DNA from 3 places in the Burkholderia sp. MR1-5-21 genome. Region 2 is predicted to be linked to each of the others. Evidence: predicted binding sites of a transcription regulator. Region 2 holds the regulator's gene; each other region holds the start of a gene.
The links. The regulator sigma-54, encoded in region 2, starts transcription at its own class of promoters, with help from an activator protein. The targets are predictions, from matches to a motif close to TGGCANGNAANCTGCTTT.
Positions count from the first base shown of each region.

Region 1 (9,490 bases), on a different contig from region 2:
TACAGGCGCAGCTCATGGCCGCTCGGCAGCAGGAAACGCAGCTGGCGGCCGACCGACGGCAGCGCACCTTCCGGCAGCATCTCGGTCGCGATCCCGTACGCTTCGATGCGCTGCCGCAGCGTGTCGAGATCGGCGTCGTGCTCGACCTTGTACGCGGCATGCTTGAGCCCCGCCTGGTCGGACGGGCTGAGGATCAGCGAATACTTGTCCCATTCGTCCCAGCACTTCAGGTACACGTTGCCGGCCGCGTCGCGCATCGTCTCCTGCAGCCCGAGCACGCGTATGTAGTGACGCAGCGCCGCATCCAGGTCCATCACCTTCAGGTTGACATGGCCAATACGCATCACACCCATGATGTGTCTCCTCCAGATTCACTTGTTGAAATTCAATGCCGCCGTGCAGGCCGATCCGCAGAAGAACGGCTTCTTCAGGCGGCCGGCCACTTCCAGTTCGACGTCGCCGTCCGGCGCCACGCGGCAGGCGAGCGCGTAGCCGTCCTCCTCCTCGTCGGCGCTCACGTGCGCGCGGCTGACCGGCCCGAGCTTGCGCACCGTGCCGCGCAGCACGCGCACCTTGCAGACGCCGCAACCGCCGTTCAGGCAGCCGACCGGAATGCCGCGCCGGCCGAGCTTCGCCATCCCGGCGAGCAGCGATTCGCCGGCCGCGCACGCATAGCGCTCGTCGGTCCGCACGATCGTCACCGTCGCCTTCGCGCTGCCCGCGTCCATGTCACACCCGGCGGAACAGCGGGCTGCGGGTCTGCTGCGCATCCGCCGCCGAGATGAACTTCTCGTGGTAGATGTCGCGCTCGAACAGGCGCCCCTGCATCAGCGCGGTGATGCACGCGTCGATCATTGCGGGCGGTCCGCACAGGTACGCCTGATGCCCGGAGAAGTCGCCGTCGAAATGCGCTTTCGCGACGTCGTGCACGAAGCCCTGCGCGATGCCGCCGTGCGCGTCCGCCGCGCCGTCGGACAGCGCGGGCACGTACGTGAAGTTCGGATACCGTTCGGCGAGCGCGCGGAATTCGTCGTGGTAATAGAGCTCGCTCGCGTTGCGCTGGCCGTAGACGAGCGTGATCGGCGCGGTCACGCCGCCGTCGAGCAGGTCGACGATCATCGAGCGCGGGCTCGACAGCCCGGAGCCGCCGGCCATGAAGATCATCGGCAGCGCGGCCGAGCGGCGCACGAAGAAGCGGCCGTATGGACCCGCCAGCCGCACGCGGTCGCCGACCGCAAGCTGCTCGTGCAGGTAGCCCGTGCCGAGCCCGCCCGGCACCTGGCGCACGTTCAGCTCGATCTCGCCGGTGGCCGCGACGTCGGCCGGCGCGTTCGCGATCGAGAACGCGCGGCTCTGCCCGAGCCCGGGAATTTCGAGCTGAACGTACTGGCCCGCCTGGAAGCGGATCGGCTGCGACAGCTTCAGGCGGATCGCCTTGATCGTCGGCGTCAGTGGCGCGATGCGCGTGACGTCGGCCGCGAAATCCTTGACCGGGATGATCTCCGCGTCCGGATCCTCGTCGACGTCCGCCTCGATCACCGTGTCGGCCTGCAGCGTCGCGCAGCACGCGAGCGCCTTGCCCTCCTCGCGCTCGAAATCCATCAGCGCGAACGGGTTCGCGTCGCCGACGTCGGTCTCGCCGTCGAGCACCGCGACCTTGCAGGTGCCGCACAGGCCGTGACAGCACGCGTGCGGGATGTAGATGCCCTGGCGCAGCGCCGCGTCGAGCATCGTCTGTCCTTCTTCGACCTCGATCGTGACGCCCAGCGGCTCAATCGTAAGTTGGTGGCTCATGATGATGTGCCCATGTTCCGGAATGCCGGCCGCACGCAGGCGGCCGGCGTTCGTGCAGGTGACGGTCAGAAGCTCGCGCCGCCGAGGCCGTCGAGGCCCGGCGTGCGGAAACTGATCAGGTCCTTGTGCCCGAGGCCGTTGCCGGCCAGGCTCTTCGACGCGTCCGGCGTCCACGGCTCGCCGGACCGGAACCACTCGACGCGATCCCAGTCGATCTTCGCGAAGTCCGGGTGGTAGCCGTAGACGGGTGGCAGCACGTCCTTCGCGAGCGCGCCGAACGGCAGGTCGGGCGGCAGCGGCAGGCAGAACGGCGCCGGAAACATCAGGTGGTCTTCCCAGCACACGTAAAGGAGCGGTGCGGGAAACCTGTCCACCGTGTCCTTTACCGGGAAGTCGTAGGGTTTGAGCGCAACGACAGCCATGTTTGTCTCCTGCGGGTCAGTTGCTCGTGGCCTGGCCGCGCCATGCCGCGAAGTTCTTCTGGTCTTCCGAGCCTTCGAAATCGAGGTTGTCCCGGCCCATGCCCACCTCGTAGTAGTCGAGCACCGAAGCAAGCGGATCGAAGCCAACGGCTGCCGGATCGGCATCGGGCGGGAAGCAGTTGCCCTGGTAGATCTGGTGCACGGGCAGCCACGCCTGCACGTACTTCTGCGGCTCGTGGTCGAAAATCTCCTTGCAGTGGTCGCTGCAGAAGTGGAACGTGTCGCCGAGGTAGGTCGATTCGCGCGCGCCGATCTTTGTCGGGTTGCCGGGCTCGGTGAACAGCATCGGGATCTGGCAGGTCTGGCACAGCATCGGCAGGGTCTTCATGTAGAAGCGGTTGCCGGCTTTCGCCTGCTCGCCCCAGTGCTCGAAGCGCGGCCGGTAGTAGCGGTCGAACGAGTCCGGATACTTCGCGGCGAGCCACGCCATCTCGTCCTCGGTCGGCACCCACGTATGGAACGCCGACGCCGCGTTGAAGCCGTAGAACGTCGACCATGCCTGGTGGCTGATGTGGTCCTTGCCTTCGCACGCGTCCTGCCAGCCCTTCGGCTCGCGTATCCCGTAGCGGGCGAGATCCCGGAACAGCGCACCGCCGTTCTGCTCCGCGTACATCTCCCACGATTCGCGCCAGCTCATCACGCGCTTCGGCTGCATGTAGTCCATCATCATCGCGACGAGCGTCAGCAGCCGGTAGCCGCGCCAGAACCACTTGTCGATCCAGCGCTGCACGATCGGCACGTTGCCGGGGTCCTGCTCGAGCAGGAACTTGATGCACTCGATGCCGAGCGTCATGTGGCGCGACTCGTCCGACTGCGCGGAGAAGCCGAACGTGACGGTCGACATGTCGCCGTTGTACGCGGCGCCCGACATGAACGGCACGAACAGCAGGTTCGTCAGCACGTATTCGAACGAGAAGCTCACCGCGGTCAGGAACTCGAACGGCCCAGACGAATACGCATCCTCGAAGAACGACTTCGGCACCGACAGGTACCAGACGCGATCGAACCAGTGGTTCGAGTGATGGAACCCGTTGAAGAACTTGTTGTACGTCGACATCGCGTGCGTTTCGGTCTGGTAGTGCCGCAGCTCGTCGATCGACTGCATCTGGCATGCGATGCGCGCGCCTTCGCCGGTAAAATGCCGGCCCACGTGCGCGAAGCCGCGGTGCGCGAGGTATTCGAGCGGCGTCACGCCCTGGACGAACAGCTTCAGCGCGTTGATGTAGCGCGCGTCGGTCACGCCGAGGAACGCGTTGTTCTGCGTGAACGCGTCGATCACCGCATACAGCTTCTTTTCCTTCTCGCCCTGGTATTTCCAGTACGCATCCATCGTCAGGCGGAACGGGTCGACCCACTTGTCCCAGTCGTGGATCTTGATGCCCTCGTAGCGGTCGTACGGGAAGACCTTGTCCATCGGCTGGTAGGTCGTCTCCCAGCCGAGGCCGCGCGTCATCGCCGCGTAGCGGTCCTTCAGGCCGAGCTTTTTCTTGAGCGTTGGCGTGTCCATTCGTGTCTCCGGTGTTGTCGGGTGCGCGTTGTGCGGCGTTCAGTGCGCCCAGCTCAGCGTGAACTGGTCGTCGTCCTCGTCGATATGGCCGGACAGCGTGATCAGGTTCACCTGCAGCTGCTGCAGGTCGAAGCGCGCGCCGGTCAGTTCTTCGATCGTTTCGCGGCGGATCGTCAGTTGGTCGGGCGCGTCGATCTTGACCATGCCGGGCGACTCGACGACGACCGCGCGCGGGTTGTCCGCGACGATCGCCTCGACGATCGGTCTGGACTCCTCATTGGCCTGGAAGGCGATGAATACGTTGGACATGCGTGTTTCCTCAGTGAGAGATGATCGTCCGGCGTCAGGTCAGCGTGCGATGCCGAGCTTCGCGACGCGTGCGTGGAGCTGCTCGCGCACTTCGTCGAGCGCCGCGCGACCGGCGTCCTGCAGCGCGCGCTCTGCGACCGGCGCGAGCGCGTCGTTCGCCCGCTCGGCCCAGTCGCGCGTCCAGCGTGCGAGCAGCGCGCGGTTGTCGTCCGATTCGGCGGCCATCGTCTTCACGACCGCGTCGATCCAGCGATTCGATTCCGCGTGCCATTCGGGCATGAACGCGGTCAGCATCGCGACCGCCGAGCCGCCTGCGAGCGCGATCCGTTCGTCGACGAAGCGGTCGTAGACGAGCGGATACAGCAGGCCGTCGAGCGCGAGGTTCTGCGCGACGAACAGCTCGACCGGATCGGCGACGACCAGCGTGTCCTCGACGTAGCGGCGCAGCGGCTGCCATGTGGCGTCGGCGAGCCACGCGGCCTTCGCCGCGTCGAGCACGTCGGGCTCGGCGATCGCGAGTGCGAGGCGTGTCAGGTATTGCGCGACGCCGAGGTTGTCCATCGCATGGAACATCGCCGGCGCGGTGAACGCGGTGCCGTAGCCGAGCGCGCAGATCTGCGCGTTGTTCATGTTCCCGCCCCACGCGGCGTGGCGCAGCGGTACCAGCACGTCGAGCGCATGCTGCGCGACGCCGTCGGGCATCAGGCCGATCATCCGGCGCGACTCGACGAACTCGAAGTTCGATTCCATCGCGTCCTGCTGGCGCGCGCGGGCCGTCACCCACGACGCGTAGTAGAACTGGCGCGGATCCTTCAGCGCATACCAGCTCGCCATCCGGATCGCCGTGCGCGATGCGTCGAAGATCTCGTGATCGGGGTCCCAGGTCGGCCGGTAATGGAAGTTCGCCTGGGGCTGCGCGCCCATCATTCCTTCCTGGTACCGGGTCGCCGTCCTGTCGCCGCCGATGTGCCGCGCGACGTGCGCGAACGTGTGCCGGAGCGGCTTGATGTCGACTGTCTTCAGCTCGATGGTCACTTCTTGCTCCTCAATGTCATGGGTTTGTCGTCGTCCAGCCGTGTCACGCGCTGTTCCGCACAGAACGCATCGAAGGCGGCGGGGGGCAACGTCAGCTCGACGAACAGGTCCGGCGCGCCGCCTACCGACAGCTCGAATTCGACGAAGCCGCGGCCGTTGGTGCCGGTCACCCGGACGCACTTGCGGCCCGGGTCGAGCGGGGGTTGATCGCTTGTGATTTGATCCATGATCGGTGTCGCCTCCATGCCCGTACTTCAATGCACCAACCGTGCCACGTTCCGTGTGTCTTGCGAAAAATCTCGATAATTCAGGGAAAGCCCTGACACACAATTCGAATTCGGCACGCACAATACCGGTTAACCAGAATGGAAACCGCCGTCGAACGCTCACGCCAAACCCCTGATCTGACGGCCGTTTTCATGATTTCATCAACTCGATGAAGCGGATTTGATGAAATGGTGAAACCCTCGGACGTGTCCGACCGGCGGTCACGCATATTCGGAAATCACGAGAAATCTCGACGGAGGAGACATGACGCGGCCCAGCCTGCCCCCGCTACCGACGGACGCCGACCTGCGGCGGCTGATTCATTTTTCGGCCAGCGACGGCCGCATCTGGCTCGCCGGACAGCGGATGGTGCTGCTCCACGCGGGCGCGCTCGCGACGCTGCGCCAGGAGCTGATGGAAAGCGTCGGGCCCGCGCAGACGCGCCGCTTCTTCACGCGCGTCGGCTTTGCGGCCGGCGAACGCGACGCGGCGCTCGCACGCGAGATCCGCGCGAAGGCGTCGTTCTTCGACATGTTCCATGTCGGCCCGCAGCTCCATATGCTCGAAGGCGCGGTGCAGGTCACGCCGCTGCGTTTCGAGGCCGATCCGGAGACGGGCGCGTTCTATTGCGAATACCGCTGGGAACATTCGTGGGAAGCCGACGTGCACCGGCGCACGTTCGGCGCGCAGCCGGAACCCGTGTGCTGGATGCTGATCGGCTATGCGACCGGCTATACGAGCGCATTCATCGGCCGCACGATCCTGTTCAAGGAAACGACCTGCGTCGGCATGAACGACGCGCATTGCACGATCGTCGGCAAGCCCGCGGAAGAATGGCCGGACGCCGAAGAGATCGCGTCGTGGTTCAAGGCCGACTCGCTGATCAACACGATCCGCGACCTGCAGACCGAGGTCGAATCGCTGCGCCTCGAGATCGCGCCCGACGCCGACCGCACGCAGCTCGTCGGCCGGTCCGACGCGTTCACCGCGGCCTATTCGCTGCTGGAGACAGCCGCGCCGACCAAGGTCGCCGTGCTGCTGACCGGCGAAACGGGCGTCGGCAAGGAGCGCTTCGCGCGGGCGCTGCACAATCTGAGCCCGCGCGCCGCGAAGCCGTTCGTCGCGATCAACTGTGCGGCGATTCCGCATGCGCTGATCGAATCCGAGCTGTTCGGCGCAGAGAAAGGCGCGTATACAGGCTCGCAGGCCGCGCGCGCGGGACGCTTCGAGCGCGCGAACGGCGGCACGCTGTTCCTCGACGAAATCGGCGAGCTGCCGCTCGACGTGCAGGCGAAGCTGCTGCGCGTGCTGCAGGAAGGCGAAGTCGAGCGGCTCGGCGCGACCGAGAGCCGCAAGGTCGACGTGCGCATCGTCGCCGCGACCAACCGCGATCTCGAACAGGCGGTGCGCGACGGCAGCTTCCGCGCGGATCTCTATTACCGGATCAACGTCTACCCGGTGCGGATCCCGCCGCTGCGCGAGCGGCAGGACGACATCCCGCTGCTCGCGGATACGATGCTCGAGCGCTTCGCGTCGCTGCACGGCAAGCCGGCGCCGACGCTGACCGACTACGCGTACGACGCGCTGCGCGGCTACCGCTGGCCCGGCAACGTGCGCGAGCTCGAGAACCTGATCGAGCGCGCGGTGATCCTGGCGCGGCCGAACCGCGCGGTCGACGCGAAGGACCTGTTTCCCGGCCTCGGCCTGCCGGGCGGCGCGACCGTCGATCGTGCCGGGCAGATCAGGCCGGCGTCGTCGGTGCAAATCGACTGCGGGTCGATCCTCGATCAATTGCAGGGATGCGGCGGCGGCCTCGACGGGCTGGAACGCGCGTTGCTGCAGGAGGCCGTCGACCGCTCGAACGGCAACCTGTCGGCCGCCGCGCGGCTGCTCGGCCTGACGCGCGCGCAGCTCAGCTATCGCCTCACCCGCAATCAGGATCAGGAGGACGCGTGACATGAACACCATCCTGCCCGCCCGTCCGCCGCGCGGCACGCCGCCGGACGACGCGCCGCCCGCCTGTGCCGAAACGCCTGCCGATGCACCTTCCGACGCAATTGCCGACGACATGACCGGCCCGCACGCGCGCACGCTCGGCGAGCATGCGTACCACCAGCTCCGGCAGCACATCATCGAAGGGCACTACCCGCCGGGCGCGAAGCTGCGCGTCGAGCACCTGAAGGACGTGTACGGCGTCGGCGCGGGCACGCTGCGCGAGGCGCTCACGCGGCTCGTCAGCGATGCGCTGGTCGTCGCCGAAGGCCAGCGCGGGTTCCGCGTCACGCCGATGTCGGTCGCGGACCTCGAGGCGATCACGCGGCTGCGGCTGCATATCGAGGTCGATGCACTGCGCGAATCGGTGCGGCACGGCGATGCGGCGTGGGAGCAGCGCGTGCGGCACAGCTTCGAGATGCTGTCCGCGTGGGAGCAGCCGGTGTCGATCGAACACCGCGCCGCGTGGGAGGCGTGCAATCGCCGGTTCCACGAGGCGCTGATTTCGGCGGCCGCGTCGCCGTGGACCTATCTGGTGCTGCGCATGCTGTCGCAGCAGAGCGAACGCTACCGGCGCGTGTGCATCGGCCTCGAGGATTCGAAACGCGACGTGCATGCGGAACACACGTGCATCTTCGACGCGGCGATGCGCCGCGCCGATGCGCGCGCGGCACTCGCGCTGGAGGATCACATCAGCACGACGCTGGCGATCGTCAGGAACGCGCCGCCGGGGACGTTGCCGTTTGCTTGAGGTCAGGAAATGCGTGGCGGCGCTTCGTGTTCGGGAATTTCGGACACACCGCGCAGTCGCGCTTGTCGCGCACATCGAGCACGGTTCGCCAGCGAGCGGACCGGATTCGATCGCCGCGCAATCCGCATCGCCGTTGCCGAGCGCGCGCAGCACGTCCAGATGCGCGCCGAACGCCGTCGCCGACGCGAAGAAACGCCCGTTGCGCGCATGCGGCGCAACCGCATGCCGGAACGCGTTCATCCCGCTGTGGGAATCGTCGCTGTTGTAAGCGGCGCGCAAGACCTTCGTCGGCCGGCTGGTCGTCGGGCCGCCGACCAGCATCGCCGCGATGTTTTCGGACGCGCTCGCCGCATTCCGGCGCGGCGACCTGCGTTACCTGCCGATGTGGGTCGTGCACGCCGCGTGCGTGATCGCGCTGCTCGCGTGGCTGCAGATGTCGATCGGCGTGCCGTGGTGGTACTACCTGCTGGCGATCACGTGGCCCGCACTGTCGCTCGCGATGGTCCGCTCCCTGTACGAGCATCGCGCAGCCCGCAATCCGAAGGCGCGCATCGTGATCAACGAGGCGGGGCTGGCGATGCGGCTGCTGTACCTGAACAACAACTACCACCTCGTGCACCACGACCTGCCGAAGCTGCCGTGGTACGACCTGCCGCGCGCGTACCGGATGCGGCGCGACGCGTATGCGGACAAGTGCGGCGGTTTCGTGATCCGCGGCGGATATCGGGAATTGCTGAAGCGGCATGCATGGCGGCCGACCGATGCGCCCGTGCATCCGTTTCCGGAAGGCACGGCGTCGCTGTCGAGCGGCGGCGGCGTGCGTGTCGCGGTGGTCGACGGGCATCTGCAGATCAGCACGTAACGGGCGGCCCGGCCTGCCGTCGCCTACGCTTGCCGCCGGTCTCCGCGCTCACCGCTGGTGGATCACCGAATCGAGCACGAAGCAGGTCGTCATGTTCTGCACGCCGTCCAGCGCGCTGATCGCCGCCCAGATCTCGCTGACGCGCTCGTGCGACGCGGCCTCGATCTGCACGAGCAGGTCAACCTCTCCGCTCAGCACCGCGCAGTCGCGCACCTCCGCGATCCGCTCGAGCGCGGCAAGCACATCCGCGCCGCGCATCCGGTCTTTCCGGTAGACGAGCATCACCGCGCGCACCGGCGACGCGTCGTCAGGCAGCGCGAGCCGCACCGTGTAGCCCGCGATGATCTTCAGCGCTTCGAGCCGGTCGATCCGGTGCCGGACCGCCTGCCGCGACAGGCCGATCCGGTCGGCCAGCACGGCCAGCGGAATGCGGGCGTCGGCGCACAGCGCGTCGATGATTTTCTGGTCGAGGCCGTCGACTTTCATGGGGG
Region 1 covers NZ_JBSAXD010000011.1:125,427-134,916, reverse strand. The annotation lists gene ACV229_RS17160 (catechol 2,3-dioxygenase) at 1-353, opposite strand, end outside; gene ACV229_RS17155 (2Fe-2S iron-sulfur cluster-binding protein) at 372-728, opposite strand; gene ACV229_RS17150 (2Fe-2S iron-sulfur cluster-binding protein) at 730-1,794, opposite strand; gene ACV229_RS17145 (phenol hydroxylase subunit P4) at 1,860-2,216, opposite strand; gene ACV229_RS17140 (aromatic/alkene/methane monooxygenase hydroxylase/oxygenase subunit alpha) at 2,233-3,783, opposite strand; gene ACV229_RS17135 (MmoB/DmpM family protein) at 3,823-4,092, opposite strand; gene ACV229_RS17130 (phenol hydroxylase) at 4,132-5,127, opposite strand; gene ACV229_RS17125 (phenol hydroxylase subunit) at 5,124-5,372, opposite strand; gene ACV229_RS17120 (sigma 54-interacting transcriptional regulator) at 5,659-7,350, shown strand; gene ACV229_RS17115 (GntR family transcriptional regulator) at 7,352-8,137, shown strand; partial or broken gene ACV229_RS17110 (phosphate ABC transporter substrate-binding protein) at 8,243-8,464, opposite strand; partial or broken gene ACV229_RS17105 (fatty acid desaturase) at 8,409-8,999, shown strand; gene ACV229_RS17100 (Lrp/AsnC family transcriptional regulator) at 9,048-9,485, opposite strand.
Region 1: ACV229_RS17125 (phenol hydroxylase subunit) is a predicted target of sigma-54. The motif match lies at 5,384-5,401, and genes of this name have one in related genera.

Region 2 (9,490 bases):
CAACCCGAGCTTCATCCTGCTCGACGAACCGTTCGCGGGCGTCGACCCGATCGCGGTGCTCGAGATCCAGAAGATCGTCAAGTTCCTGAAGCAGCGCAACATCGGCGTGCTGATCACGGACCACAACGTGCGCGAAACGCTCGGCATCTGCGACCACGCGTACATCATCAGCGACGGCTCGGTGCTCGCGGCCGGCGCCCCCAGCGAAATCATCGAGAACGAAAGCGTGCGCCGCGTGTACCTCGGCGAACACTTCCGCATGTAACGCACCGTCACGGCAACGCCCTGTGCGGCCCCGCCCGGCTCTGCCGCGCGGGGCCGCGCCCCGTTTCGCCCCCATTCCTTGCCGCGCGTAATCGCGGATGGCCCAATGCACCTGCGTCGTGGCAAACTCCGGGTATGACTCCCTCCTTGCCATGAAAGCCAGCCTTCAACTCCGCCTGTCGCAACATCTGGCGCTGACGCCGCAACTGCAGCAGTCGATCCGGCTCCTGCAGCTGTCGACGCTCGAACTCCAGCAGGAAGTGGCGATGGCGGTCGCCCAGAATCCACTGCTCGAGAACGACGACGAATGGATCGCGAGCCCGCTGCGCGTTGCAGCGGACGGTTCGCTGATCGCGCAGACGCCGCCCGCATCGAACCCCGAGCCGATGGCCGGCACCAATGGCACCGGCCAGACCGGCGAGCGCGCCGAGCGCGACGAGCCGTCCGGCGGCGACGATTACGACGGCTACGCGAACAGCGACAGCGGCGACGGTCCGCAGTGGAACCTCGACGAATTCGGCCGCGCGAGCGGCGCGTCCGACGACGACGACCTCCCGCCGCTGCAGGTGCAGGAAGCCGCGACGTCGCTGCGCGACCATCTGTCCGCGCAGCTGCGCGTCACGCAGGCCGGGCCGCGCGACCGCGCGCTCGTGATGTTCCTGATCGAATCGCTCGACGACGACGGCTACCTGACCGCGACGCTCGACGAGGTGCTCGCCGACCTGCCGCCCGAGCTCGAGGTCGACTGCGACGAATTGAACGCCGCGCTCGCGCTGCTGCACAGCTTCGACCCGTCCGGGGTCGGGGCCCGCTCTGCATCCGAATGCCTGAAGCTGCAGTTGCTGCGGCTCGATCCGTCCCCGGCGCGCACGCTGTCGCTCGAGATCGTGTCGCAATACCTCGAACTGCTGGCCGCGCGCGACTTCACACGGTTGCGCAAGCACCTGAAGACGACCGACGACGCGCTGCGCGACGCGCACGCGCTGATCCGCTCGCTGGAGCCGTTCCCCGGCGCCGCATACGGCAAGGCCGAGGCCGACTACGTCGTGCCCGACATCATCGTGAAGAAGGCCGGCCAGGGCTGGCAGGCGGAACTCAATCCGGAAGTCGTGCCGCGCCTGCGGATCAACAATCTCTACGCGAACATCCTGCGCAACAGCCGCGGCGATCCGTCCGCCGGTTCGCTCAAGCAGCAACTGCAGGAAGCGCGCTGGCTGATCAAGAATATCCAGCAGCGCTTCGACACGATCCTGCGCGTCGCGCAGGCTATTGTCGAACGTCAGAAGAATTTCTTTGCGCACGGCGAAATTGCGATGCGCCCCTTGGTTTTGCGGGAGATTGCTGATACGCTGGGCCTACACGAGTCAACTGTCAGCCGTGTGACAACCGGGAAGTACATGCTGACCCCGTTCGGGACGCTTGAATTTAAGTACTTCTTCGGATCTCACGTCTCGACCGACACCGGTGGCGCCGCATCGTCGACCGCCATCCGTGCCCTGATCAAGCAACTGATAGGAGCCGAAGACCCAAAATCGCCTCTTTCGGACAGCCGAATTGCCGAACTGCTGGCAGAACAAGGCTTCGTGGTCGCGCGCCGCACGGTTGCCAAGTATCGCGAAGCCCTCAAGATCCCGGCAGTGAATCTGCGCAAGTCTCTTTAAGCCTGCTGCCTGCCCGGCGGCAGGCGTGTTCCGGCCGCCGCGCCTTCGGCGGACAAGCCGGGCGACCTGTCCGCAATCGGCCGCCTCGGGCGGCACGGGCAAGTCGACCGGACGACCGCATCGAAGCGGATTGGTGGTCACTCGCTTGGAGAAGCACTATGAACCTGAAGATCAGTGGACATCATCTCGAAGTCACGCCTGCAATTCGCGAATACGTGATCACCAAGCTGGACCGGGTGCTACGGCATAGCGATCAGGTGATCGATGGCACTGTGATCCTCTCGGTCGACAACCACAAGGAAAAGGACAGGCAACAACGCGCGGAAATCAATCTGCATCTGAAGGGCAAGGACATCTTCGTCGAAAGCGCAAACGGCAACCTGTATGCGGCCATCGATCTGCTGATCGACAAGCTGGACCGCCAGGTCGTCAAGCACATGGAGCGCCTGCAAACGCACGCGCACGAACCGATCAAGCATCAGCCGGCCGTCGAACAGATCGAACTGCCGCCGCAATGACCGCTTCATAACCGCTTCATCGCATCAGTACGCCGCCCGGTTCGCCGGGCGGTTTTTTTATGCCCGCGTGCAACGGCGCGGGCACCGTGCCCCACTCGCGCCAGGCGCCCGAGCGCGTCGCGCCACGCGCTCGGCTGTGTTCTATAATGCTCCGGTTATTGCCGGGGGGCGTTGGGTACGGTCACCGTGCCTTGCAGGTCTCCATCGCCTAACGCCTTGATATTGCCAACCATGGAAAATCAGTCTGCCGCCGCGAGGAGACCCCAGGCCGCCCAATCGCCTGCCAACATGAATCGCCTAGCCAAAATCCTGCCCCTAGAGAACGTCGTCATCGACCTCTCCGTCACCAGCAAGAAACGCGTCTTCGAACAAGCCGGGCTGATGTTCGAGAATCAGAACGGCGTCGCCCGCAGCACCGTCACGGACAACCTGTTCGCGCGCGAGCGCCTCGGCTCGACCGGGCTCGGCGAAGGCGTCGCGATTCCGCACGGGCGCATCAAGGGCCTCAAGCATCCGCTCGCCGCGTTCGTGCGGCTCGCCGATCCGATTCCGTTCGAGGCGCCCGACGGCCAGCCGGTTTCCCTCCTGATTTTCCTGCTCGTCCCCGAGCAAGCCACCCAGCAGCACCTCGAAATCCTGTCGGAGATCGCGCAACTGCTGTCCGACCGCGATGCGCGCGAGCGTTTGCACAACGAAACGGATCGCGTCGAGTTGCATAGCCTGCTCACTCAGTGGCAACCTTGAGTTGATCCGGGCGTAAATTTTCCCGAACGAGGCGGCGCAAGCCGCCGTCCCGGGCCGCCCGGCGCCGGCCCGGCATGGCGACGCCCGTCGCCACGCGCAAGCACCGGCTCACTGGAGTGACGGACTCATGGATACGTCCAGCATCAACGCCCAGAGCATCTTCGACGACAACGCGGCCACGCTGAAGCTGAGCTGGCTGACGGGGCATGAAGGCTGGGAACGCGGCTTTTCGGCCGACACCGTCGCCAATGCGACGTCGAGCGCCGACCTCGTCGGCCACCTGAACCTCATTCACCCGAACCGGATCCAGGTGCTCGGCGAAGCCGAGATCGACTACTACCAGCGGCAGACCGACGAGGACCGTTCGCGCCACATGGCCGAGCTGATCGCCCTCGAGCCGCCGTTCCTCGTCGTCGCCGGCGGCGCCGCCGCGCCGCCCGAACTGGTGCTGCGCTGCACGCGCTCGTCGACCCCGCTGTTCACGACGCCGATGTCGGCCGCCGCGGTGATCGACAGCCTGCGCCTCTACATGTCGCGCATCCTCGCACCGCGCGCGACGCTGCACGGCGTGTTCCTCGACATCCTCGGGATGGGCGTGCTGCTGACGGGCGATTCGGGTCTCGGCAAGAGCGAACTCGGCCTCGAGCTGATCAGCCGCGGCCACGGACTCGTCGCCGACGACGCGGTCGACTTCGTGCGTCTTGGCCCCGATTTCGTCGAAGGGCGCTGCCCGCCGCTGCTGCAGAACCTGCTCGAAGTGCGCGGCCTCGGCCTCCTCGACATCAAGACGATCTTCGGCGAGACCGCCGTGCGCCGGAAAATGAAGCTGAAGCTGATCGTTCAGCTCGTGCGCCGTCCCGACGGCGAGTTCCAGCGCCTGCCGCTCGAAAGCCAGACCGTCGACGTGCTCGGATTGCCGATCAGCAAGGTGACGATCCAGGTCGCGGCCGGCCGCAACCTCGCGGTGCTCGTCGAGGCGGCGGTCCGCAACACGATCCTGCAGTTGCGCGGAATCGACACGTTGCGCGATTTCATGGATCGGCAACGACTCGCGATGCAAGATCCCGATAGCCAGTTCCCCGGCAAGCTTGTGTAACTCGCACCGGCCGGTCGCGCAGCGCGGGTGCGTGTTGCCGGTGCTATGATGAAACGTCAGGATTTTCTGCTTCCCATGCGCATTGTTCTCATCACCGGCATTTCCGGCTCCGGCAAATCCGTCGCGTTGAACGCGCTGGAGGACGCAGGCTACTACTGCGTCGACAACCTGCCGCCGCACGTGCTGCCCGAGTTGACCCGCTACCTCGCCGAAGAGGGCCAGCAGCGGCTCGCCGTCGCGATCGACGCGCGTTCGAGCGCATCGCTCGACGAAATGCCCGGCCTGATCCGCACGCTGTCGTGCGATCACGACGTGCGCGTGCTGTTCCTCAATGCGAGCACGCCGGCGCTGATCCAGCGCTTTTCCGAAACGCGCCGCCGCCATCCGCTGTCCGGCTCCCCGTCGCACGACGCCGACGTCGGCCTGCTGTCGTCGCTCGAGGAGGCAATCGAGCGCGAGCGCGAACTCGTCGCGCCGCTCGCCGAATTCGGCCACCAGATCGACACGAGCAACCTGCGTGCGAACGTGCTGCGCACCTGGGTCAAGCGCTTCATCGAGCAGAAGAACAACGACCTGATGCTGATGTTCGAATCGTTCGGCTTCAAGCGCGGCGTGCCGCTCGATGCCGACCTGATGTTCGACGTGCGCGCGCTGCCGAACCCGTATTACGACCATGAATTGCGCCCGCTCACCGGGCTCGACCAGCCGGTCATCGCGTTTCTCGACGCACTGCCGATCGTCCATCAGATGATCGACGACATCCATGCGTTCCTGATCAAATGGCTACCGCACTTCCGCGAGGACAACCGCAGCTACCTGACCGTCGCCATCGGCTGTACGGGCGGCCAGCATCGCTCGGTCTTCATCGCGGAAACGCTCGCCGCGCGCCTCGCGCGCGAGGCGAACGTGATCGTGCGGCATCGTGACGCGCCCGTGGATGTCGACGCGTCGTCGCGGCTCGTGACCGAGGTCGACAGACCTTAGCGACGCCGCTTCTCCGCAAGCGCCATGTCCTCTCTATCGACCACCCTGCTCGACCTGCCGCTGTTTCCGCTACATACGGTGCTGTTTCCTGGAGGCCTGCTGCCGCTCAAGGTCTTCGAGGCGCGTTATCTCGACATGGCGCGCGCGTGCCTGCGTGACGACGCACCGTTCGGCGTCTGCCTGCTGAAGAGCGGACCGGAAGTCGCGCAGGAAGGCGCCGTATCGGTGCCCGAAACGATCGGCTGCATGGCACGCATCGTCGAATGCGACACCGGCGAATTCGGGATGCTGTTTCTGCAGGCGATCGGCACCCAGCGTTTCGAGCTGCTGTCGTATCGCGTCGAGGCCAACGGGCTGATCGTCGGCATCGCCGAACCGCTGCCCGACGACATTCCGCTCGAGGGCGAGCAGGCGCTCGCACAGTTCGGTGCATGCGCCGAGGTGCTGGAACGCATCATCGACGCACTGAAACAGAAGATCGACAAGGACAAGGAAAAGCTGCCGTTCTGCGAGCCGTTCCGGCTCGACGATCCGAGCTGGGTGTCGAACCGTCTTGCGGAACTGTTGCCGCTCGACTTGCGCGCGCGGCAGAAGCTGATGGAGTTTCCCGACGTCGGTGCGCGCATCGACGCCGTGCATCACGTGCTGAACCGGCACGGCTGGCTCTGACGCGACGGCGCACGCACCGCGGCGCGCGCCCCGCGCATTACATCACATCAGCGGTCACAACAGCGAACCGCCCAATCCGTCGAGCAGCTTGCGCACCGGCGCGGGCACGCCGTACGCATCGAGCCCGCTCAGCGGCACCCATGCAGTCTGCGCGTCCTGTGCGACGAATTCGGCGCCACCGTCCGCCATCTCGCTCAATCGCGGCTCGATCTCGAGCTTGAAATGCGTGAACGTGTGCGTCAGCGGCGCGAGCGGCACCGGGCCGCCGCCGCCGAATCCGCGCGCGCGCTCGGCCAGCGCGGCGTCGCCGTCGGCCTCCGGCAGGCTCCAGAGCCCGCCCCAGATGCCGGTGGGCGGACGCCGCTCGAGCAGCACGGCATCGCCGTCGCGCAGCACGAGCATCCACGTCTTCTTCGTCGGCACCTTTTTCTTCGGACGCGCGGCCGGCAACTCACGCTGGCGGCCCGTCGACTGCGCGACGCAATCCCCCGCGAACGGGCAGCGCGCGCAATCCGGCTTGCCGCGCGCGCACAGCGTCGCGCCGAGATCCATCAGCCCCTGCGTGTACGCGCTCACGTCGGCCGCGTTGGCGGCGTCGGGCAAAAGCGATTCGGCAAGCGCCCACATGTCGTTCTCGACGCGCTTCTCCCCCGGGAAACCCTCGACACCGAACACCCGTGCGAGCACGCGCTTCACGTTGCCGTCGAGAATCGTCGCGTGCGCGCCGAATGCGAACGACGCGATCGCCGCGGCGGTCGAGCGGCCGATGCCGGGCAGTTCGGCGAGCGCGTCAGGCGTCGACGGAAACGCGCCGCCGTGCTCGGCGACCACGACCTGCGCGCAGCGGTGCAGGTTGCGCGCGCGCGAGTAGTAGCCGAGGCCGGCCCACAGCGCCATCACGTCGTCGATCGGCGCGGCCGCGAGCGCGGCGACGTCGGGGCAGCGTTCGAGAAAGCGCAGGTAGTACGGCACGACGGTCGAGACCTGCGTCTGCTGCAGCATGATTTCCGACAGCCAGATGCGATACGGGTCGCGCGTGTTCTGCCATGGCAGGTCGTGGCGTCCGTGCACGCGCTGCCACGCGATCAGGCGCGTGGCGAACGTGCGGTGCAGCGGCGTGACGGGAAACGGAACGGGAGCGGTACGGGGTGGCTTCAAGGTTGCAAGAATGTGGCGAAAGGTTTAACGCTGGCAGGCCGGACAATAGTAGGTCGACCGCTGGCCCTGCACGATCTGCCGGATCGGCGTGCCGCACACGCGGCAAGGCTGCCCGGCGCGATCATAAACGAAGCAGTCGAGCTGGAAGTAGCCGCTCTCGCCGTTGCTGCCGACGAAATCGCGCAGCGTGCTGCCGCCGCGGTCGATCGCATCGGCGAGCGTCGCGCGCACGGCTTGCGCGAGCCGCTCATAGCGCGGCAGCGACACCTTGCCGGCTGCGGTGGTCGGCCGGATGCCCGCGCGGAACAGGCTCTCCGACGCATAGATGTTGCCGACGCCGACGACGATGTCGCCCGCGAGCAGCGCCTGCTTGACCGACACCGAGCGCCCGCGCGTGCGCGCGTGGAGCAGCGCACCGGTGAAGGCCGGCGAAAACGGCTCGACGCCGAGGCCGGCGAGGAGCGGATGGGCGTGCACGTCGCCGGCCTCGCGCGGATGCCACAGCACGGCGCCGAAACGCCGCGGATCGCGAAAGCGCAGCACGAACTCGTCGAAAATCCAGTCGATGTGGTCGTGCTTCGCGGCGGCGGGCGGTGCGCCGGCCGTCGGCAGCACGCGCAGCGTGCCCGTCATGCCGAGGTGCACGATGAACCAGCCGGCATCGACTTCGAACAGCAGATACTTGCCGCGCCGCTCGACGCCGAGCACCTCGCGTTCGCGCAACTGCTCCGCGAGCCCGGCGGGCACGGGCCAGCGCAGCATCGCGGTGCGTACATCGACGCGCTCGACGCGACGGCCGGCGACAAAGGGTTCGATACCCCTGCGCGTCACTTCGACTTCTGGCAACTCTGGCATGTTCTCGGGGTCTTAAACTCGATAATGTCGATCGTGCGTGTATTGTAGCGAGCGCGTTACAATCGGCTGAAACATCGAACGGATTTCCATGACTCTGCCCTCGAAGCTGCTTCAGAAGCGCCCCGCCGCCGACGCGCGTGGCTCGCGCGCCTTCCCGATCCGCCGCGCGCTCGGCGCCGCGCTGGTCGCCGCATGGACGCTCGCCGCCTTCCCGGCCCACGCCCAGGATCCGGCTCCGGACGATGCCGAGTCTCAGAGCACGTTCGATCACGTGTTGCCGGACGAGAAAAAGGATCTCCCGAACGTCGCGCTGACGAGCCAGATCGTCTACCAGGTGCTCGCCGCCGAAGTGGCGCTGCAGCGCAACCAGCCGGCGCCTGCGTTCCAGACCTACATCGCGCTTGCACGCGACACGCGCGATCCGCGCATGGCGCAGCGCGCGACCGAAATCGCGCTCGGCGCGCAGAGCCCGGCCGATGCGCTGTCCGCCGCGAACCTGTGGCGGGAGTACGCGCCCGATTCGAATCGCGCGTCGCAGGTCGACGCCGCGTTGCTGGTGCTCTCCGGCAAGCCGGCCGACGCGCAGCCGATGCTCGCGCGCGAACTGGCACGCGCGGCCGGCGACACGCGCGGCCCCGCGATCCTCGCGCTGCAGGCGCTGCTCGCACGCGGTGCCGACCGCGTCGGCGGCCTCGCGGTGCTGAAGGACATGCTGAAGAACGACATGAACCGTCCCGAGGCGCAGCTCGCGATCGCCCGGCAGCAGCTCGCGGTCGACGACAAGGACGGCGCCGCGCAGTCGCTGAAGCAGGCGCTGCAGCTCCGGCCGGACTACCTGCCCGCGGCGCTGATGCTGTCGCAGATGGGGCCGGCGGAGCGCGCGGCGGGTATCGTGTCGTTCGAGAAATATGTTCAGCAGAATCCGAAGTCGCGCGACGCGCGCCTCGCGCTGTCGCAGCTGTATCTCGCCGACGACCGGCTCGGCGAAGCGCAGAAGCAGTTCGAGACGATGCGCAAGCTCGACGCGAAGGACCCGACGCCGCTGATGGCGCTCGCGCTGATCAAGATCCAGCAGAAGAAACTCGACGATGCGACGGCCTACCTGAAGCAATACGTGCAGCTCGGCGAGAAGGATCCGAATCTCGACGTCGGCCAGGGCTACATCTACCTCGCGCAGATCGCGATCGACCAGGGCAACGACGCGCAGGCGTCGCAGTGGCTCGACAAGGTCGACCAGACGAGCCAGCACTACCTCCCCGCGCAGATCACGCGCGCGGAGCTGCTGCAGAAGCAGGGCAAGACCGACGAGGCGCGCAAGGTGCTCGACAACCTGTCGGTCACCGATCCGCGCGACGCCGCCGTGATCGCGCGCACCGACGCGTCGATCCTGTTCACCGCGAAGCGGTACAACGAAGCGGAAGCGCGCCTGTCGCGGGCAGTCGACGATTTCCCGGACGATCCGGACCTGCGCTACGACTATGCGATGGCGGCCGAGAAGACCGGCCACTACACGACGATGGAAAAGCAGCTGCGCGAACTGA
Region 2 covers NZ_JBSAXD010000009.1:203,878-213,367, reverse strand. The annotation lists gene lptB (LPS export ABC transporter ATP-binding protein) at 1-265, shown strand, start outside; gene ACV229_RS15210 (RNA polymerase factor sigma-54) at 417-1,925, shown strand; gene hpf (ribosome hibernation-promoting factor, HPF/YfiA family) at 2,084-2,443, shown strand; gene ACV229_RS15200 (PTS sugar transporter subunit IIA) at 2,675-3,187, shown strand; gene hprK (HPr(Ser) kinase/phosphatase) at 3,315-4,283, shown strand; gene rapZ (RNase adapter RapZ) at 4,359-5,267, shown strand; gene ACV229_RS15185 (LON peptidase substrate-binding domain-containing protein) at 5,292-5,936, shown strand; gene mutY (A/G-specific adenine glycosylase) at 5,991-7,094, opposite strand; gene mutM (bifunctional DNA-formamidopyrimidine glycosylase/DNA-(apurinic or apyrimidinic site) lyase) at 7,119-7,949, opposite strand; gene ACV229_RS15170 (tetratricopeptide repeat protein) at 8,038-9,490, shown strand, end outside.

Region 3 (9,490 bases), on a different contig from region 2:
AGTCGGCCGTCACGTCGGCCAGCGTGCGCGTCGCGAGCGACGCTTCCATCGCGCGCTGCGCGTCGCCGATGTAGCCGGTGAGCACGCCCTGGATGTGCCGCCCCACGAGGCACGCGGGATTCGGCGCCTCGCGGTGCAGCGCGAACAGCTGCGCATCGTCGACCGCCCGGTACACGTCGAGCAGCGTGATGCCGCCCGGCTCGCGCGCCAGCAGCGCGCCGCCGCCCGCGCCGAGCTGCGACGTCGTCAGCCCCGCGGACGCCAGCATCGACAGCAGCCGGCGGATCAGCGCCGGATTCGTGTTCACGCTGCCCGCGATCACGTCGGACGACAGCGGCACGCCTTCCTGCATCGACAGCAAGGCGAGCACGTGGACGGCAAACGCGAACCGGCTGCTGGTATTCATTCGTCACTCACTCGGCGACGCCGGCCCCGTACTGCGACCACCACGGCTTCCGGCGTCAATGTGTAACCATGATAATTACATTTTATGGATCGCGCAACCGGCATGTCACTGACCGCTGGCAGGCTTTGCTGCGGACGCGCCCTGCTGGCTCCATTGCTGGAGCTTGCGGCCCGCCTCCGCGATCTGCGCGCCGGCTTCCGACGCGGCCTGGCCCACCACCGCGGACGCCGCCGCGTTCAACTGCGCCTGCGCGGCGGATGCAAGGCCGCTCGCACTCAGCGGCGGCACGGCCGACGCCGCCGACGCGATCCCGGCCTTCGCCACGCCGAGTTGCTGGTTCACCGCGCTCGCGACCTGGTCGATCGCCTGCGTCGCCTGCTTCGCGACGTCGGCGGCCGCGCTCGCAGCCGTATCGGGCGGTGGCGCGGACGGCGCCGGGGATTTCTCACAGCCTGCGAGCAACACCGCCGCGCATGCGGCGGCGATCAGAACGGGCGTACTGCGCACCCGCGATGACTTCATCTTCATCAGCATTCTCCGGCCGCGCGTCGCGCGGCCCTCAGGATTGAACCGACGTCGATGATACCGCCGATGCGCACCGCCATTTGCCAGCCGCAGGTTAAAAATGGCTTTCAATTTCGGACTCGTCTGATTTAAACGTGCGGACGGCCGCACTAAAGTGACGCAGCCTCAACTCGCATCGCCCGCCCTTCGAAGTCCATGCATTTCCTTGTCGACTGGTTCATCTTTCTCGCCGCCATGCTGGCCGCCACCCTGTTCCTGTGCCTGCGCGCGCCGCTCACTGCCCGCGCGTCCGAAATCGGGCGCGAGCGCCGCTTCGATGCCGCGCGCCTGATGGCGCAAGCCGCCCTCGCGTTCTGGACGGCCGCGCTGATCGTCGTGCGCGGCATCCTGGGCGCCGAGGGCGCCGACGCGTCGCTGGCCGGCTTCGCGGCGCTCGCGTTCGCCGCGCTCGGCCTCACGTCGGTCGCCACGTACTGGGCCGTGCTCGCGCTGCGGCTGCGCCGCACCCGCCTGCTGTTCGCGCGCCAGTGACGCGCCAGGCCGGTGCGCGGCGTGCACCGCGCCGCCCCTCATGACGCACCAGATCGGGACGCGTCGCACCACACGCGTGCAACACCGGCCGGCGCCACGCGAAAGCCGTCCGGTGATGCACAGGTGTAATTCACCGGAAAGCCGCACGGGGTCGTGCCCCCGCACCACTTCCACGCATCCGTTCACCAACTTGGCTCGATTTTTGCGTCCCTTGCCCGTTTTTTGAGCAAGGAAGCTTCGGAATGGATGATCTGAAATCCGGCGTCGATACGCTGTTCCTGTTGATCGGCGCCGTCATGGTGCTCGCGATGCATGCCGGCTTCGCGTTTCTCGAACTCGGCACGGTGCGCAAGAAGAACCAGGTCAATGCGCTCGTGAAGATCCTGGTCGATTTCTCGGTGTCGACCATCGCGTACTTCTTCATCGGCTACACGATCGCGTACGGCGTCGAGTTCTTCGACGACATCGGCACGCTGTCGCAACACAGCGGCTATGCGCTCGTGCGCTTCTTCTTCCTGCTGACCTTCGCCGCCGCCATTCCGGCGATCATCTCCGGCGGCATTGCCGAGCGCGCGAAATTCAATCCGCAGCTCGTCGCGACGCTGATCATCGTCGGCTTCGTCTATCCGTTCTTCGAAGGCATCGCGTGGAACGCGCGCTACGGCGTGCAGGCATGGCTCACGCACGCGTTCGGCGCGCCGTTCCACGATTTCGCGGGCTCGGTCGTCGTGCATGCGTTCGGCGGCTGGGTCGCGCTGCCCGCCGTGCTGCTGCTCGGCGCGCGCCACGGCCGCTACGGCAACGACGGACGGATCGCCGCGCACCCGCCGTCGAACATCCCGTTCCTCGCGCTCGGCGCCTGGGTGCTCGCGGTCGGCTGGTTCGGCTTCAACGTGATGAGCGCACAGACGCTCGACAAGGTAAGCGGCCTCGTCGCGGTGAACTCGCTGATGGCAATGGTCGGCGGCACGCTCGCCGCGTGGCTCGCCGGCCGCAACGACCCGGGCTTCACGTACAACGGCCCGCTCGCGGGGCTCGTCGCAGTGTGCGCGGGTTCCGACGTGATGCACCCGATCGGTGCGCTCGCGACCGGCGCCGCGGCCGGCGCGCTGTTCGTCGCGATGTTCACGTGCGTGCAGAACAAGTGGCGGATCGACGACGTGCTCGGCGTGTGGCCGCTGCACGGGATGTGCGGCGCGCTCGGCGGCCTCGCGGCCGGCGTGTTCGGGCTGCCGGCGCTCGGCGGGCTCGGCGGCGTGTCGTTCGTGTCGCAGCTCATCGGCACGCTCGGCGGGATCGCGATCGCGCTGGCCGGCGGCACGCTCGTCTACGGCGCGCTGAAGGCGACCGTCGGCCTGCGCCTCGACCGCGAGGCGGAATTCGACGGCGCCGACCTGTCGATCCACCGCATCTCGGCGACGCCCGAGCGCGACTGAGCGCCACTCGGACGCCATGCATCACATTACAATTGCAATTCAAAAAACTTTCATCGAGCGTCCTTACACTTCCGTCCAGTTTTCAATTTGCCTTCGCCCTGCTTGCTTGTTGCAAACGGTGCGAAGGCGAAGATTCTTCCAACACCTGAAACTGGACACCCCATGCCCGCGTTGCCCAATGCTTCCCGTCGCCAGGCTCTGAAGATCCTCGCCGGCGCACCGATGCTTCCCCTCTCCGGTCTCGCGCTGCCCGCCCTGCTGACGGGTTGCGGCGGCGACGACGGCCCGGCCTCGACGCCCGCCGCCGCCGCGTTCGCCGCGGCGACGTTCTCGGCAATGGCCGCGCCGACGCTCGCCGATGCGTCCGCGATGGCGACGACGACGGTCGGCTCGATGCTGTCGGTGTCCTTCTCCGACGGCACGTCGCGCAACTTCAAGCTCGCGTACCGGCCGTTCTTCGTGACGGGCGACAAGGTGCCGGACGGCAAGGGCGGCACGATCCTCGCGGGCGGCTACTACGACATCAACAACCAGCCGATCATCGACCGTTCGGTGGCAGGCAAGGAACGCCAGTTCTATTCGGACTGCCCGGACGGCAGCTCGCTGCTGACGGTGAAGAACGCGAGCGTGCCCGGCGTGAAGGGCAACACGGTGTTCGCGGTCGTGCAGTTCGAATACACGACGCGCGACCAGGCGAGCGTGTCGCAGTACGGCCAGCTGCCGTCGCCGATCGCGGTGCTGACGCTCGACCAGGATCCGGCGACCGGCGCGCTGAAGCTCGTCAAGTACCACAACGTCGACACGTCGAAGGCGCACGGCCTGTGGATCACCTGCGGCGCGAGCCTGTCGCCGTGGGGGACGCACCTGTCGAGCGAGGAATACGAGCCCGACGCGACGAAGGCCGCGACCGACGCGCAGTTCAAGGCATTCAGCAGGAACACGTTCGGCGACGAGACGAAGGCCAACCCGTATCACTACGGCCACCTGCCCGAGATCATCGTCAACGCCGACGGCACCGGCACCGCGAAGAAGCACTACTGCCTCGGCCGGATCTCGCACGAGCTGATCCAGGTGATGCCGGACCAGCGCACGGTGATGATGGGCGACGACGCGACCAACGGCGGCCTCTTCATGTTCGTCGCCGACAAGCCGGCCGACCTGTCGGCGGGCACGCTCTACGTCGCGAAGTGGACGCAGACGTCGTCGGCGGGCGCGGGCTCGGCGACGCTCGCGTGGATCAAGGTCGGCCACGCGACGAGCGCGGAGATCGAGGCGCTCGCGAACACGCTGAAGTGGTCGGACATCATGGACGTCGCGACGAGCGATCCGAACGACGCGAGCTTCACGAAGATCCATTTCAGCGGCAAGTTCAACTGGATCCGCGTGAAGCCCGGCATGGAAAAGGCCGCCGCGTTCCTCGAGACGCACCGCTACGCGGCGCTGCTCGGCGGCAGCATGGCGTTCACGAAGCTCGAGGGGACGACGGTGAACGCGAAGGACAAGATCGTCTACACGGCGATGTCGCGGATCGAGACGTCGATGGTCAAGGGCAATGCCGTATCGCGCGACGTTGCGCTCGACAAGAAGATCGCCGCGGGCGCGACCTATGCGCTGAACCTGAAGGGCGGTCAGCGCGACTCGAACGGCGCCGCGATCGACAGCGAGTGGGTGCCGGTCGACATGAGCGCGCCGGCCGCGCTCGTCGGCGAGGACCTCGCCGCCGCGGACGCGCTCGGCAACCTCGCGAACCCAGACAAGGTCGCGAACCCCGACAACCTCAAGTTCTCCGAAAAGTTGCGCACGCTGTTCATCGGCGAGGACTCGGGCATGCACGTGAACAACTTCCTGTGGGCGTACAACGTCGACACGAAAACGCTCACGCGCGTGCTGTCCTGCCCGGCCGGCGCCGAATCGACGGGCCTGCACGCGGTCGACGAGATCAACGGCTGGACCTACATCATGAGCAACTTCCAGCACGCGGGCGACTGGGAATCGCCGCTGCACGACAAGGTCAAGCCGACGCTCGACCCGCTCGTGCGCGCGAATTTCAAGGACCGGTTCGGCGCGAGCGTCGGCTACCTGACGGCCGAGCCGACGAGCATCAAGCTCGCGAAGGCCTGACGCACACGGACTCCGGCTTCATCACGTTTCATTCGTCGGCTCCACGCCGCCTTTCGCGCGATGCCTTTGCGGGCATCGCGCTTTTTTTTGCGCGCGCGAAGGTCCGCCGCGGGCACTTGCGCGGACGGATGTGGAGGACGGGGGATAATACGGGCCTGAAGTGGCGCGGAGACGGGCAAAAGCGACGGGCAAAAAAAAGCGCCACGGAGACCGTGGCGCTAAAAAAGTTCTAGCCATTCCGAGGGCCGTGCTAGAACCTGAGAGACTGCGCGAAACAACGTTGCCGGTTAAACTCCGAAACGATGTTTCGAAAACGTGACACATTCTTTCCGTTTCCGATCGTCAAGTCAAGCGGTATTTGCACCAATCGTTGCAATTTACAGCAACGAAAGCTTCAGCGTTTTCCTAATAAACCAAGGGTGAACCCGTAAAATCTCATCGCATGACCGGTTCATGCGTATAACATGCATTTTTTGACAATCATCCTACGATACCAACAAAATTGAAATACAGTTTCGGAAATTGAGAGAACCTCCCGTGTCGATACCCGTGCCTCCTCCCGCTTCCCGCGAACGCGAATCGTCGCCCGACGAGATTACCGCGCTCGCGCGCGGCCTTGCTGTCCTGCGCCGCATCGCGGCCGCCGACGCGCCGGTCAGCAATCGCGAGCTGACCGAGCTGACCGGCATCCCGAAGCCGACCGTGTCGCGGATCACCGCGACGCTCGTCAGCGCCGGCTTCCTGTTCCAGCTGCCGGACAGCGAACGCTTCGTGCTCACCGCATCGGTGCTCGAGCTGAGTCACGGCTTCCTGCGCAACTTCGACATCCGCGCGCGTTCGCGGCCGTTCATGATCGAGCTGGCCGAGCGCACGTCGCTGTCCGTGCACCTCGCGGTGCGCGACCGCCTTGACATGGTCGCGATCGACGTGATCCGGCCGCGCTCGGCGGTGCTCGTCACGCGGCTCGAAATCGGCTCGCGGATGGACATCGCGCGCACCGCGGTGGGCCGCGCCTATCTCGCCGCGCTCGAGGACGACGATCGCAGCGCGCTGATCGACGCGCTGCGGGCCGCCGCCGGCGACGACTGGCCGCACGTGTTCGCGCGGCTCAACCCGGCGCTCGACGACGCGACACGCAACGGCCACGCGATCGCGATCGGCGAATGGCGCGAAGGCCTGAACGCGGTCGCCGCGGGTTTCGTCGGCCCGTCCGGCCAGCGCTACTCGGTCAACTGCGGCGGCGCATCGCACCAGTGCCCGCCCGAATGGCTCGAGCAGCACGTCGTGCCGGCGCTGCACGAGTGCATCGCGAAGATCACCCGCGAGATCGGCGGCGCCCCGGCCCGCCGCAGCGGCAACTGACCCGTCTGTCATCTTCCTGTCGCGTTCTGTAACGACCGTAACCCGTTGAAAGATAGGGGGCTGGACTGTAACGGGGACGGGACGTAGGATCATGCCCATCGTCGCGCCGCATCCGCGGTGCGCACCGTTCTTTTCCCGCGCGGGTCGGGGGCCGGGCCGGCCCGCCAGATGCCGTATGCCCACGCGCGGCCCGCTTGCGCTCCCCGTACGCAGCGCGCCGCGTCGTCATCCAGACAGAACCGATGGACAATCAACAAAAGCCCACGCCGTCAGCGCACGAACCTGCGCCCGCCTCCCCCGCCGCGCGACGCCCGCGCCGCAAGCTGATGGCCGGCGCGCTCGCGCTCGTCGTGGTCGGCGGCCTGCTGTGGTGGCACCCGTGGCGCAGCACGGCCAGCGGCCCGTCCGGAGCGGACGGCGCCAGCGCCACCGCCGGCAAGCGCAGCCGCGGCGGTCCCGCCGCGATGGCGAACGTCCCGCAGCCCGTGCAGGTCGCGACCGCGACGCACGGCGAGATGCCGATCGTGCTGTCCGCGCTCGGCACCGTGACGCCGCTCGCGAACGTGACCGTGAAGACGCAGCTTTCGGGCTACCTGCAGGCGGTCGCGTTCCAGGAAGGCCAGATCGTGAAGAAGGGCGACCTGCTCGCGCAGATCGACCCGCGCCCGTACCAGAACGCGCTCGAGAACGCCGAAGGCACGCTCGCGCGCGACCAGGCGCTCCTCGCGACCGCCCGCCGCGACCTGAAGCGCTACCAGACGCTGCTGTCGCAGGACTCGATCGCGTCGCAGACGGTCGACACGCAGGCGTCGCTCGTCAAGCAGTACGAAGGCACCGTGAAGACCGACCAGGCGGCAATCGATTCGGCCAAGCTGAACCTCGTCTACGCGCACATCACCGCGCCCGTGTCGGGCCGCGTCGGCCTGCGCCAGGTCGACCCCGGCAACTACGTGACGCCGAGCGATACGAACGGCATCGTCGTGATCACGCAACTGCAGCCGATGAGCGTGATCTTCACGACGTCCGAAGACAACCTGCCGGCAATCATCAAGCAGGTGAACGCGGGCAACAAGCTGTCGGTGACGGCCTACGACCGCAGCAACACGAACCCGCTCGAAACCGGCTCGCTCGCGACGCTCGACAACCAGATCGACACCACCACCGGCACGGTCAAGCTGCGCGCGACCTTCGATAACAAGGAAGGCCTGCTGTTCCCGAATCAGTTCGTCAACACGCGGCTGCTCGTCAATGTGATCCGCGACGCGACGATCGTGCCGACGTCGGCCGTGCTGACCGGCTCGATCGGCCAGTTCGTCTATATCGTGAAGCCGGACAACACGGTGACGGTGCGCAAGGTCAAGACCGGCCCGGTCGACGGCGAACGCACGAGCATCGTCGATGGCATCGCGATCGGCGAGCGGGTCGTCACCGACGGCTCCGACCGCCTGCGCGAAGGCTCGAAGATCACGATCCCGGCGGACAAGCCGAAAGGCGCGTCGGGCGCACATGGCGCGAGCGCCGCATCGGGCGCAATGGGCGCATCGGGCACGAAAGGCGGACATCGCGACCAGCATCACGGGGGCGCATCACAGGCGTCCGCCCAATAACGCGCGGGCTGCCTGATGAATCCGTCCCGCATCTTCATTCTCCGGCCGGTCGGCACCGCCCTGCTGATGGCGGCCATCTTGCTGGCCGGCCTCGTCGCGCTGCGCTTCCTGCCACTCGCGGCGCTGCCCGAGGTCGACTACCCGACCATCCAGGTCCAGACCTTCTATCCGGGCGCGAGCCCCGAAGTGATGACGTCGTCGGTCACCGCGCCGCTCGAGCGGCAGTTCGGGCAGATGCCGTCGCTGAACCAGATGTCGTCGCAGAGCTCGGCCGGCGCGTCGGTGATCACGCTGCAGTTTTCGCTCGACCTGCCGCTCGACATCGCCGAGCAGGAAGTGCAGGCCGCGATCAACGCGGCCGGCAACCTGCTGCCGTCCGACCTGCCCGCGCCGCCGATCTACGCGAAGGTCAACCCCGCCGACGCGCCGGTGCTGACGCTCGCCGTCACGTCGAAGACGCTGCCGCTCACGCAGGTGCAGGATCTCGCCGATACGCGGCTCGCGATGAAGATCTCGCAGGTCGCGGGCGTCGGCCTCGTCAGCCTGTCGGGCGGCAACCGCCCGGCCGTGCGGATCCAGGCGAACCCGACCGTGCTCGCGCAGTACGGGCTGAACCTCGACGACCTGCGCACGACGATCTCGAACCTGAACGTCAACACGCCGAAGGGCAACTTCGACGGCCCGACGCGCGCGTACACGATCAACGCGAACGACCAGCTGACGAGCGCCGACGAGTACCAGAGCGCCGTCGTCGCGTACAAGAACGGGCGGCCCGTGATGCTGACCGACGTCGCGAAGATCATCGACGGCTCGGAGAACACCAAGCTCGGCGCATGGGTCGACTCGGAACCCGCGATCATCCTGAACGTGCAGCGCCAGCCGGGCGCGAACGTGATCCAGACGGTCGACGCGATCAAGGCCCAGCTGCCGAAGCTGCAGGAATCGCTGCCCACGGCGCTCGACGTGCGCGTCGTCACCGACCGCACGACGATGATCCGCGCGGCCGTGCGCGACGTGCAGTTCGAGCTCGGCCTCGCGGTCGCGCTCGTCGTGCTGGTGATGTACCTGTTCCTCGCGAACATCTACGCGACGATCATCCCGAGCCTGTCGGTGCCGCTGTCGCTGATCGGCACGCTCGCGGTGATGTACCTGTCCGGCTTCTCGCTGAACAACCTGTCGCTGATGGCGCTGACGATCGCGACCGGCTTCGTCGTCGACGACGCGATCGTGATGATCGAGAACATCGCGCGCTACGTCGAGGAAGGCGATTCGGCGCTCGAGGCGGCGCTGAAGGGCTCGAAGCAGATCGGCTTCACGATCATCTCGCTGACGGTGTCGCTGATCGCGGTGCTGATCCCGCTGCTGTTCATGGGCGACGTCGTCGGGCGGCTGTTCCACGAGTTCGCGATCACGCTCGCGGTGACGATCGTGATCTCGGCGATCGTGTCGCTGACGCTCGTGCCGATGATGTGCGCGAAGCTGTTGCGCCACTCGCCGCCGCC
Region 3 covers NZ_JBSAXD010000014.1:140,625-150,114, reverse strand. The annotation lists gene ACV229_RS20425 (Rrf2 family transcriptional regulator) at 1-406, opposite strand, end outside; gene ACV229_RS20420 (hypothetical protein) at 512-934, opposite strand; gene ACV229_RS20415 (hypothetical protein) at 1,127-1,462, shown strand; gene ACV229_RS20410 (ammonium transporter) at 1,705-2,898, shown strand; gene ACV229_RS20405 (PhoX family protein) at 3,061-5,019, shown strand; gene ACV229_RS20400 (IclR family transcriptional regulator) at 5,557-6,381, shown strand; gene ACV229_RS20395 (MdtA/MuxA family multidrug efflux RND transporter periplasmic adaptor subunit) at 6,624-7,988, shown strand; gene ACV229_RS20390 (MdtB/MuxB family multidrug efflux RND transporter permease subunit) at 8,004-9,490, shown strand, end outside.
Region 3: ACV229_RS20410 (ammonium transporter) is a predicted target of sigma-54. The motif match lies at 1,654-1,671, and genes of this name have one in related genera.